2 linked regions of the Variovorax sp. PBL-E5 genome follow. The protein of the gene in region 2 interacts with the protein of the main gene of each other region in a pairwise test. Links are inferred from orthologs where the notes say so. Each region holds a gene or a part of one and is shown on either strand. Other genes may lie near its edges.

What was found. The genes of interacting proteins can lie anywhere in the genome.
Region 1: the proteins of WDLP6_RS12915 (region 2) and WDLP6_RS10105 interact in binary tests that used the Escherichia coli proteins (3 or more experiments, as listed by UniProt). The link is inferred for Variovorax sp. PBL-E5 from one-to-one orthologs.

The regions. Positions count from the first base shown.
Region 1 is NZ_LR594671.1:2,060,705-2,066,829, reverse strand. Bases 1,302-4,700 are described here. They hold WDLP6_RS10105 (2-oxoglutarate dehydrogenase E1 component), read right to left. Parts: upstream 4,373-4,700; coding sequence 1,502-4,372; downstream 1,302-1,501. Other genes in these bases: WDLP6_RS10100 (propionate--CoA ligase), read right to left, coding at 4,542-4,700; odhB (2-oxoglutarate dehydrogenase complex dihydrolipoyllysine-residue succinyltransferase), read right to left, coding at 1,302-1,440. Outside these bases: lpdA (dihydrolipoyl dehydrogenase), read right to left, coding at 1-152; more of odhB, read right to left, coding at 163-1,301; more of WDLP6_RS10100, read right to left, coding at 4,701-6,125. UniProt on the Escherichia coli protein: E1 component of the 2-oxoglutarate dehydrogenase (OGDH) complex which catalyzes the decarboxylation of 2-oxoglutarate, the first step in the conversion of 2-oxoglutarate to succinyl-CoA and CO(2).
Region 2 is NZ_LR594671.1:2,646,177-2,651,901, forward strand. Bases 985-3,983 are described here. They hold WDLP6_RS12915 (ABC-F family ATP-binding cassette domain-containing protein), read right to left. Parts: upstream 3,500-3,983; coding sequence 1,469-3,499; downstream 985-1,468. Other genes in these bases: WDLP6_RS12910 (hypothetical protein), read right to left, coding at 985-1,440; WDLP6_RS12920 (peptidase M14), read right to left, coding at 3,496-3,983. Outside these bases: WDLP6_RS12900 (LysR family transcriptional regulator), read right to left, coding at 1-357; WDLP6_RS12905 (hypothetical protein), read right to left, coding at 458-643; more of WDLP6_RS12910, read right to left, coding at 868-984; more of WDLP6_RS12920, read right to left, coding at 3,984-5,250; prmB (50S ribosomal protein L3 N(5)-glutamine methyltransferase), read right to left, coding at 5,299-5,725. UniProt on the Escherichia coli protein: Genetic data indicate it may be involved in ribosome assembly or function.

The DNA of each region.
Region 1 (6,125 bases), 590 kb from region 2 along the record:
GTGCAGGTGCCGCCCAGCGCCGGGCCGCCCTTGCCGTTCTTCCACTCGTCGATGCAGGCGACATTGAAGCCGAGCTGCGCCGCGCGAATCGCCGCGACATAGCCGCCGGGGCCACCACCGATGACGATGACGTCGAATTGCTTGTTGGACATCCGGTGCTCCTCAGATGTCGAACAAGAGGCGCGACGGATCTTCGAGCGCTTCCTTCATCGCGACCAGTCCCAGCACGGCTTCGCGGCCGTCGATGATGCGGTGGTCGTAGCTCATCGCGAGGTAGTTCATCGGACGCACCACGATCTGGCCGTTCTCGACCACGGCGCGGTCCTTGGTCGCGTGCACGCCGAGGATGGCCGATTGCGGCGGGTTGATGATCGGCGTCGAGAGCATCGAACCGAAGGTGCCGCCGTTGGAGATCGAGAAGGTGCCGCCGGTCATTTCCTCGATGCCGAGCTTGCCGTCCTTGGCCTTCTGGCCGTATTCGGCGATCTTCTTCTCGATGTCGGCAAAGCTCATCTGGTCGGCATTGCGCAGGATCGGCACCACCAGGCCGCGCGGCGAACCGACCGCGATGCCGATGTCGAAGTAGCCGTGATACACGATGTCGTTGCCGTCCACCGAGGCGTTGATCACCGGGTACTTCTTGAGCGCATGCACCGCGGCCTTGACGAAGAAGCTCATGAAGCCGATCTTGACGCCGTGCTCCTTGGTGAAGGCGTCCTGGAACTTCTTGCGCATCTCCATGACCGGCGCCATGTTCACCTCGTTGAAGGTGGTCAGGATCGCATTGGTCGATTGCGATTGCAGCAGACGCTCGGCGATGCGGGCGCGCAGGCGGCTCATCGGCACGCGCTCTTCGGGGCGCTCGCCGAGGTCGGGCGCGCGCGCGGGAGCGGCGACCCGCGGCAGCGCAGTCTTCGGTGCGCCGGTCGGAATGACCGCGGCCGGTGCCGGTGCCGGCACCTTGGCCGGCGTGCCGCCTGCCACCGCACCGAGCACGTCGCCCTTGGTCACGCGGCCGTCCTTGCCGGTGCCGGCCACGTCGCGGGTCTGCAGGTTGTTGTCGGCCAGCAGCTTGGCCGCTGCGGGCATCGCCACGTCGGACTTCGACCCTCCGGTCGATGCAGCGGCAGCGGCCTGCGCCGGAGCGGCCGCAGGAGCAGCAGCGGGTGCCGCGGCGGGCGCTGCTGCGCCGGCCTTGCCTTCGGTGTCGATCTTCGCGATCACCTGCTCGGCCGCGACCGTCGCGCCGTCGGGCTGGACAATCTCGGCCAGCACGCCGGCATACGGCGCCGGCACTTCGAGCACCACCTTGTCGGTTTCGATCTCGATCAGGATTTCATCGATGGCGACGGCTTCGCCGGCCTTCTTCTTCCAGGTGAGCAGGGTGGCTTCGGCCACCGATTCGGACAGCTGGGGGACTTTGACTTCTACGATAGACATGGGGAGGCAGCTCCGCTTCGCGTTCTTGTGTTGAATGAGAGAGATGAAGAAACCGCGCGACTCACTTGGTCAGCACGAAGCCCTTGAGCTTGCCGAACGCACCGTCGACCAGCGCCTTCTGTTGTTCCTGGTGAAGATGCGAGTAGCCGACCGCCGGCGAGGCCGAGGCCGCGCGGCCCGAATAGCCCAGGCGCTGGCCTTCCTGCATGTTCTCGTGGATGTAGTGCTGCACGAAGAACCAGGCGCCCTGGTTCTGCGGCTCGTCCTGCGACCAGACCACGTCCACCAGATTGGGGTACTTCTTGAGCTCGGCGGCGAAGGCCTTGTGCGGGAAGGGATAGAGCTGTTCGACGCGCACGATCGCCACGTCATCGCTGCCCCGTTCCTCGCGCTTCTTGGCCAGGTCATAGTAGACCTTGCCCGAGCATGCGACCAGGCGCTTGACCTTGTCGGCCTTCAAGTCCCGGCTGTCGGGGATGACCGTCTGGAAGCCGCCCTTGGTGAACTCGGACAAGGGCGAGGTCGCATCCTTGTTCCGCAGCAGCGACTTGGGCGTCATGATGACCAGCGGCTTGCGCAGGTTGCGCACCATCTGCCGGCGCAGCACGTGGAAGATCTGGCTGGCCGTCGTCGGCTGCACGATCTGCATGTTGGCATCGGCCGCGAGCTGCATGAAGCGCTCCAGGCGTGCGGAGCTGTGCTCCGGGCCCTGGCCTTCGTAGCCGTGCGGCAGCATCAGCGTGATGCCGTTGACGCGGCCCCACTTGACCTCGCCCGAAGCAATGAACTGGTCGATGACGACCTGTGCGCCGTTGACGAAATCGCCGAACTGCGCTTCCCAGATCACCAGCGTGTTCGGGTCGTTGGATGCATAGCCGTACTCGAAGGCCAGCACGGCCTCTTCGGACAGGATCGAGTCGATGACGACGAAGGGCGCCTGGTTGTCGGCCACGTTCTGCAAGGGCGTGTAGGTGCCGGTGTCGTACTTCTCGCGGTTCTGGTCGTGCAGCACCGCATGCCGGTGCGTGAAGGTGCCGCGTCCGCTGTCTTCGCCCGACAGGCGCACCGGGTAGCCGCTGGCGACCAGCGAGGCGAAGGCCATGTGCTCGCCCATGCCCCAGTCGACGTTGGCGTCGCCGCGGCCCATGGCGGCGCGGTCGTCCAGCACCTTCTTGACCAGCGGATGGACGGTGAAGTTGTCCGGCGCCTTGGTGATGCGTTCGGCCAGGCGCTTCCATTCCGCGGTGGGAATGGCGGTGTCGCCGGCATCGGTCCACTTCTTGTTGAGGAAGGGACTCCAGTCGACCGCATACTTGCTCTTGAAGTTGGTCAGCACCGGGTCGGAGGTGTTCTTGCCGGCATCGAAGGCGGCACGCTGCGCCTTGACCATGTCGTCGCCGAGCGTGGCGCCGAGGCCCTGGGCCGCGAGCTTGTCGGCGTACAGCTTGCGCGTGCCCGGGTGGGCGGCGATCTTCTTGTACATCAGCGGCTGGGTCAGCGAGGGCGTGTCCTGCTCGTTGTGGCCGAGCTTGCGGAAGCAGATGATGTCGACCACCACGTCCTTCTGGAACTCCATGCGGAAGTCGAGTGCGAGCTGCGTCGCGAGGACCACCGCTTCGGGGTCGTCGCCGTTCACGTGCAGCACCGGCGCCTCGATCATCTTGACGATGTCGGTGCAGTACAGCGTGGAGCGGCTGTCGCGCGGATCGCTGGTGGTGAAGCCGATCTGGTTGTTGATCACGATGTGCACCGTGCCGCCCGTGTGGTAGCCGCGCGTCTCGGCCAGGGCCAGCGTTTCCATCACGACGCCCTGGCCCGCGAAGGCCGCGTCGCCGTGCACGATGACCGGCAGCACCTGCTTGCCGAGCGGGTCGGCGCGGCGGTCCATGCGCGCGCGCACGGAGCCTTCGACCACCGGGTTCACGATCTCGAGGTGCGACGGGTTGAAGGCCAGGCTCAGGTGCACCGGGCCGCCGGGCGTGGTGACGTCGGAGCTGAAGCCCTGGTGGTACTTGACGTCGCCGCTGGGCAGTTCCTCGGGCGCCGTGTGGTCGAACTCGGCGAACAGGTCGGCCGGCAGCTTGCCGAGCGAATTGACCAGCACGTTGAGGCGTCCGCGGTGCGCCATGCCGATCACGATTTCCTGCACGCCCTTGGCGCCGGCATCGTTGATGAGTTCGTCCATCGACACGATGAAGCTTTCGCCGCCTTCGAGCGAGAAGCGCTTCTGGCCGACGTACTTGGTGTGGAGGAAGCGCTCGAGGCCTTCGGCCGCGGTCAGGCGCTCGAGGATGTGCTTCTTCTCTTCCGTGTTGAGCTGCGGGTTGGTGCGGGCGCTCTCGAGCTTCTGCTGCCACCAGCGCTTCTGCCCCTGGTCGGTCATGTACATGTACTCGGCGCCCATCGTGCCGCAATAGGTTTCGCGCAGCGCATTGAGCAGGTCGCGCAGGGACATCGTGTCCTTGCCGAAGAAGGTGTTGCTGGTGTTGAACACCGTCTCGAGATCGGCATCGGTGAAGCCGTAGAACGAGGGCTCGAGCTCCGGAATCGCAGGACGCTCGGCGCGCTTGAGCGGATCGAGGTCGGCCCAGCGGGCGCCGACGTTGCGGTAGGCGGCGATCAGCTGCTGGACGGCGGTGCGCTGGCGGCCGAGTTCGGAGTCGGCCCCGCTGGCGACCACGACCTTGGTCGTGCCCTGCTTGGCGCGTTCGGCGAAGGCGTTGACGACCGGCAGGTGCGGCACGTCGCGCGCATTGCTGCCGTCGGTGGCGGGCACGTGCTGCAGCGCGTCGAAGTAGGAGCGCCAGTTGTCGGGCACGCTGCCCGGGTTGGAGAGGTAGTTCTCGTACATCTCTTCGACATAGGGCGCATTGCCGCCGAAGAGGTAGGTATTGCCTTGGTAGGCGCTGTAGACGGACGAAGAATCGCTCATATTCCGCTGACCTTCGCTTCCCTGCGGGAAGCACTAGCTGGTTTGAGAAACCTTCCGCGACACGGCTGAACCGATTGGCGGATGCGACTGTGGCTGGGGAAGGGCCTAGGTACCTTCGCATTGTGCCACGTCACCCATGTGACGGCAGTTGCGGGCTTCTCAAGAAGCGTCAGGCCGCGAGCAGTTGCCGGATCTGCTCGAGTGCGGCCGGATCGTCCATGGTGGTGAGGTCGCCGGGGTCGCGCTGCTCGCACACGGCCTGGATTGCGCGCCGCAGCAGCTTGCCGCTGCGCGTCTTGGGCAGCGCGCCCACGAAGCGAACCCGCGAAGGCCGCGCCAGTGCGCCCAGCTGGTCGGCCACGCGCTTCATGATGTCGCCTTCGAGCTTGTGCGCCGCCGCGGCATCCGCCAGCGCCGCGCCGTCTTTCGGCACGACGAAGGCCATCGCGACCTGCCCCTTGAGCGCATCGGCGACACCGACCACCGCGACCTCGGCAACGCCCTTGTGACCGGAGACGCATTCCTCGATCTCGCGCGTGCCCAGCCGGTGGCCGGCAACGTTGATCACGTCGTCGGTGCGCCCTAGGATGTAGAAATAGCCGTCCTCGTCGCGGATGCCCCAGTCGAAGGTCGAGTACACCAGCTTGCCGGGCACGGTCTTCCAGTAGGTGTTGAGGAAGCGCTCGTCGTCCCGCCAGATGGTCTGCATGAAGCCCGGCGGCGTCGGGCCTTCGATCACGACCACGCCCTTCTCGTGAGCGCCCGTCAGTTCTTCGCCGGTCGACTCGTGAAGGATCTTCACATTGAAGCCGTACATCGGAATGCCGGGGCTGCCGAACTTGCTCGGCGTGGCTTCGACGCCATTGGCCACGGTGAGGATCGGCCAGCCCGATTCGGTCTGCCAGTAGTTGTCGATGACCGGCACGCCCAGACCCTCGGCGATCCAGCGCCCGGTCGGCTCGTCGAGTGGCTCGCCCGCCAGGAACAGCGCGCGCAGGCTGGAGAGATCGTATTTCTTGAGCAGCGCGGGATCCTGCTTGCGCAGCACGCGCACCGCGGTCGGCGCGCTGAACATCACGGTGACCTTGTACTTCTCGACCAGACGCCACCAGATGCCGCCATCGGGCTGGCCGTCGAGGCCTTGCGTGGGCAGGCCTTCGTACATGAGGGTGGCCATGCCGGCGATCAGCGGCCCGTAGACGATGTAGCTGTGGCCGACGACCCAGCCGATGTCGCTGGTCGAGAAGTAGGTTTCGCCGGCGCGGCCGTCGAAGATGTGCTTCATGCTGGCGGCCAGCGCGACCGCGTAGCCGCCGGTGTCGCGCTGCACGCCCTTGGGTTTGCCGGTGGTGCCGCTGGTGTAGATGGTGTAGCTGATGTCGGCGGCATCGAGCCAGGTGCAGGGCACCTGGGCATCGCGATGGGCCTCCAGCAAGGGGGCGGCCAGGTGGTCGCGCCCTTCGACCAGGTCCATCGGGGCCAATCCGCGATCGGTGAGCAGCACGGACGCGGGCTTGTGCCGGGAGATCCGGATCGCTTCGTCGAGCAGCGGCTTGTAGGGCAGCACCTTGCCGCCGCGCGAGCCGGCATCGGCGCTGACGATCAGCTTGGGGGTCGCATCGTCGATGCGCGAGGCCAGCGAGACGCTGGCGAAGCCGCCGAAGACCACGCAATGGATGGCACCGATGCGCGCGCAGGCCAGCATCGCGAAGGCGGCCTCGGGGACCATCGGCATGTAGATCAGCACGCGGTC
Region 2 (5,725 bases):
AGGGTAGTGCCCCATGAATTGCCCGAGCAGCTTGGGCAGATCGCCCTGTCCCATGCCGTGCGGTGCCGCGATGCGCAGGCGGCCGGTGGGCCGGCTCGCATGCTCCTGGAGTTCGGCCTGGGTGAGCTCCACCATTTCGAGAACGGGCTTGCTTCGCTCGAGCAGCAGCACGCCGGCATCGGTCAGGCTCACGGAACGTGTCGAGCGATTGAGCAGCCGCACGCCGAAGCGGGTTTCCAGCTCGGCCACGTACTTGCTCACGGAAGCCTTCGACATGTCGAGCTTCTTGGCGGCGCGCGAGAAGCTGCCGTGCGCGGCAACTTCGCAGAAGGTCTTGATCAGGTCGAGGCTGTCCACTGCGGTCGACTCTAGCGCACCGTGTTCGCCAGCGCACCGGCCGGTGCGGGACGAGCCCAATCAGCGTTGCAAGGACTGCTTGCAGGCTTCGGCAGCGGTGTCAGGGGGTTTCGTCGTCCAGGGCGGAAGCGCCGGCGGTGGTGATGGCAGACACCATGCCGACTGCGCTGGCGCGCAGCAGTTCCTGCCTCAGCGCTGCTTCGAGCAGGTGGCGCGCGGTATCCGGCCGATCGTGGTCGTACTCTTCGTCCAATTCGCAGTGCAGGTAGTAGTCGACTCGGGCCATGAGCCTTTCTATCGCTGCTGCAAGGTCTGTCTCATTCATCTTCCGCTCCTCCGATTTCGCCGTGCGGAACGACGTCACCTTGATCTGTCTCGTGTCGCCTTTGCCGGTCGTCTCCGCATCCGTACCCGAGTATGGTGATTATGACCCTCTTGGCCAATTGTCCAGGATCGCGTGTCGTGGTAGGCCAACAGCCTGTGGGGGCAAACGGCCTGCGATGGTCGGCCTCATCGCAGCCGCAGGCGATCCCATGTTCGAGTGAGGCGCGAAGGGGTTCGCGGCCTATCCGGCCCTCCTTCCTCGGGGGCCAGAGGCGAGGGAAGCCTGCGTCCGACAGACTGCGCGACCTTGACGCAATCCCGGATGTGCAGCTCGCCCAGCGTGCGCAGCGCGGCGTAGCCCAGCGCGGCAGATACCACCTGGCCCGCGACCGGGACGTATTTGGCTGCCTGCTGCGCCGTCAGCCGGATCCCGGCATGGCGCGCCAGCCTGAGCAGCAGCTCGCGCGTCACGAACTTGCCGACCAGCAAGGCGCCGACCGCCGATGCCGCTTTCTGGATCCGGTCGCGCTCGTGCGGCGCCAGGCGTTCGATCTGGGTCACCGAGAGGCCGAATTCGGCGCTGATCTGCGGAACCAGCCGCGTGAGCAGGGCAGCATCGGCGGCCCAGTCGACACCCGGCAGCGGGACCGCGCTCGCCGCGGCAGCGATGAGCGCCTTGCGCCCGAGCAGGCGCCGGCTGCGCTGGATCGCGGCAATGAGCTGGGGATCCCCCTGGGCAAGTTCGATGGCCGAAGGCATGCTTCGTGCAGCCTATCACGCCTATTCGTTATGCGGCGAGCGCCTCCAGCTGATCCGACAGGGCCAGCCAGCGCTCCTCGAGCTCGCCGATCTCGTCGTTCAGGGCCTTGAGCCGCTTGCCGGCCTCGGCGATCTCCGCCGCTGCAAGCGGCGCGGCCAGCCGGGCTTCCAGCGAGGCCTTCTCGGCGCCGGCGCTGGCGAGTCGCTGATCGATCTGCGCGAGCTCGCGCTTGAGCGGCTTGGCCTGGTCGCTGCGCTGCTGGCGGTCCTGCGCGTCGGCCTTGCGCTGAGTCCTGCCGGACGCCGCCTCGGGGGCCGCGGGCGCCTGCGTCTTCGCTGCCTGGACGGCGGGCGGCGGCGCTTCGGCCACGGCGACAGCGGCGATCGCGTCGCGCGTGGCCGCCTTGGCCTCTTCGCGCTGGCGCTTGGCCTCGTCCAGCAGGTAGCGCTGGTAGTCGTCGAGATCGCCGTCGAAGTCGGCGACGACGCCGCGCCCGACCAGCCAGAACTCGTCGCAGACGGAACGCAGCAGCGCCCGATCATGGCTCACCAGCATCAGCGTGCCTTCGAACTCGTTGAGCGCGACGGCCAGGGCCTCGCGCGTCGCCAGGTCCAGATGGTTGGTCGGCTCGTCGAGCAGCAGCAGGTTGGGGCGCTGCCAGACCATCATGGCCAGCACCAGGCGCGCCTTCTCGCCGCCGCTCATCGTGCCAACCGGCTGCTTGACCATGTCGCCGCTGAAATTGAAGCTGCCGAGGAAGCCGCGCAGGTCCTGCTCGCCGGTGCGCTCCTTGACGCTCGCGCCGAGCTCGCGCGCCATGCGCACCATGTGCTCGAGCGGCGTGTCCTGCGGGCGCAGCACGTCGAGTTCCTGCTGCGCGAAATAGCCGATGTTGAGGCCCTTGCCCTCGGTCACCGTCCCGGCCAGCGCGCCCATTTCGCGCGCGATGGTCTTGACCAGCGTCGACTTGCCCTGTCCGTTGGCACCCAGGATGCCGATGCGCTGGCCGGCCAGCACCGAGCGGCTCACGCCGCGCAGGATGGTCTTCGGCGGCTCGCCTTCGGCCCGGTAGCCGAAGCTCGCATCGCTGATCGAGAGCATCGGGTTCGGGATGTTGCCCGGCTCCTTGAATTCGAAGGTGAAATCGGCCTCGGCCAGCAGCGGCGCCACCTTTTCCATGCGCTCCAGCGCCTTGACCCGGCTCTGCGCCTGCTTGGCCTTGCTCGCCTTGGCCTTGAAGCGGTCGATGAATTTCTGCAGATGCGCGATCTTGTCCTGCTGCTTGGTGAAGGCGGACTGCTGCAGCTCCATCTGCTGCGCACGCAGCGTTTCGAAGGCGCTGTAGTTGCCGCCATAGCGCGTGAGCTTGGCATGCTCGATGTGCAGCGTGACGTCGGTCACGGCGTCGAGGAATTCGCGGTCGTGGCTGATCACGATCATGGTGCCGGCGTATTTCTGCAGCCAGGACTCGAGCCAGACCAGGGCGTCCAGGTCCAGGTGATTGGTGGGTTCGTCGAGCAGCAGCAGGTCGCTCGGGCACATCAGCGCGCGCGCCAGTTGCAGGCGCATGCGCCATCCGCCCGAGAAGCTGTTGACCGGCTGGTCGAGCTGGTGCACCTTGAAGCCGAGGCCGAGGACCAGCGCCTGGGCGCGCGGCACCGCATCGTGCTCGCCCGCATCGGCGAGGTCGGTGTAGGCATGGGCCAGGGCCATGCCCATGTCGTGATCGTCGGGGTCGGTCTCGTGCGCCGCTTCGGCGGCCGCCAGGGCCTGGCGCAGTTCCACCAGCCGCGTGTCGCCGCCGACCACGAAATCGCTGGCGCCTTCCTCGGTTTCGGGCATGTCCTGCGCGACCTGGGCCATGCGCCACTGGCGTGGCAGCGAGAAGTCGCCGCCGTCCTCGTGCAGCGTGCCGTTGAAGAGCGCGAACAAGGTGGACTTGCCGGCGCCGTTGCGTCCCACCAGCCCGACCTTCTCGCCGGGGTTGATGGTGACGCTCGCGCCGTCGAGCAGCACTTTGGCGCTGCGGCGCAGGATGACGTTCTTCAGGGTGATCATGGACTCGGCGAAATCAGGCCTATGGCTTCGACCGCGGCCAGCACGGCGGCGGTCTGGGTGTCGTGGGCAAATACGAAGGAACCACCGTAGATCGTTTCGTCCGGAAACTCGGTGATCAGGGTCAGGGCGGGTCCGGGGCGGTCGACCTCGCTGAGGGAGCAGGCCGTGCCGTGGATGACTTCGAAGGGAAGCTCGCCAGCATGCGTATTGTAAGTGGCGAGCTGGGCCGCGTTGAAGGCCATGAGTTCGAGCCGCTCTGCCAGCCGGCCGCAGACATGCTCGGCGAGCCGCCGCGCCGTGTCCGCCCATCCCTTGCGGTAGCGCAGGATCAGGAAGAAGCCCTTGGGCACCGTCCACAGTTCGAAGCCGCGCGGGAGATAGCCGCTCAGCGGGCGCGTCCACTCGTGGGCCGGGTAGCCGTGCAGGTTGATGTGCAATGCGGCGCCCGACAGGCGCAGCGCTTCGTACCGCGCCTCGCGCTCGTGGAAGGGCGCATGCTCGCGGTATTCGACGTCGTCGCCCAGCGCCGTGTAGCGTGCCGCATGGTGCATGTGCTGCGGCGAGTGCGCGCAGAGCTCGCGGTGCAGCGCGTAGCCGTCGGGGTTCTCGAGCGCGATCAGCGCGAAGTGCGCGTCCGGCTGCGCGGCCAGATGCCGCGCGGCGCGCAGCGCGCCGACGACGCCCGAGGTCTCGTTGGCATGCTGGCCGCCGCTGACGATCACCGCCGGACCGGCGCCTGGATGGTAGATGCCGACCACGGCCCGGCCTTGCCGGCTCGTGGCTTCGAAGCGCTGACCGGGAATCCCGGCAAGTTCCTGCGCGATGCGCGCGAAGCCGAGCGGGGCCGTAATCCTGTCGAGCGGCATGTCGTTCGCGGCCGCTTCATCGGCGATCGGTGCCGGGTATTCGCGCAAGCCGATGCGCAAGCCCACTTCGCCTTCACTCACGCGCACGTCCGGCACGATCTGGCCCGGCTGCAAGCGGCGATCGCCGGGCGGCCGTCCGCTGCGCTGCTGGAACAGCTCCAGCAGCGAGAAGTACAGATCCTCGTGCAGCGCCTCGTGAAGATCGACCCAGGGTGCACCACTCTCCGCCGTGGCCGCGACGCCCGGCAGATCGATGCGGATGTCGAGCCGTTCGAAACAGGGTTCGGTGGCCGGCCAGGGATGCTGGCGCAGCGTGTCCATCGCGAGCCGGAACAGCGCTTCGTAGTCGGAGGGCCGCGCGCCGTCCGTCACCGGCGCTTCGCCTTGCGTGATCTTCATCCAGGCGCAGGGCGACAGCAGGGTGTTGAAGAGCACATCCTGGTGCACGCGGTTGGGTGCGAAGACCCAGTCGGTGCGCTGCCTGCCATCGTGCCAGCGCAGTTCGATTTCGTGGCACGGCGTGGCCTCGGACGGTGTCTGCGGCACGAGCTGCAGTTCGACGCCCGCAAGCATCTCCGCCAGCGGATAGGCCTCCAGCGCGAAGCGGCGCGCCGATGCCATCGGATGCACCGGACAGTGAACCGTCACGCTGGCCAGCCCGGCAAGGTCGACCTCTTCCTGGAAGTGATGGACCAATGGCTTGTAGGCGCTGTGAAAGCGTGCCGCGATGCCGGCCTCCGCGAGGCGTTGTTCGGCGGCACGTCGTGCGGCCAGCCCTTCGAACAGCCACGCATCGATGCGAAGGCCGGGGCGGCCGTCGGCCAGCATCGACTGCACCCAGGCGTCGAGCGTGCGCGGCAATCGGGTGTCGAGAAGGACGTTCATTCTTTGCGTCTGCAGGTCGGCGCGAGCACGGTCATGCCGCGCGCCCGTTCAGCCGGCCAGGGTCGCCAGCGCGTCGCGGGTCAGCAGCAGCACCTGGTCTTCGCCGGCCGAGGTTTCGAGCCACACGGCCTCAAGCGCGGGGAACGCGGCCTCGAAGTGGGCGCGCTCATTGCCGATCTCCAGCACCAGCACCGCCGCCTGCGTCATGCATCGGGGTGCATCGTGCAACAGCTGGCGCACGAAGTCCATGCCGTCGGCACCGCCGGCCAGCGCCAGCGCGGGCTCGGCACGGTATTCGGCGGGCAGCGCGGCCATGCTTTGTGTATTGACGTAGGGCGGGTTGCAGAGGATCAGGTCGTAGGGACCGTGCACGCCGGCGAGCCCGTCGGACGCGAGCAGCGTGATGCGTGCATCGAGCTGATGGCGCGTCACGTTGATGGCCGCCACTTCGAGCGCCTCGGCCGACAGATCGGCG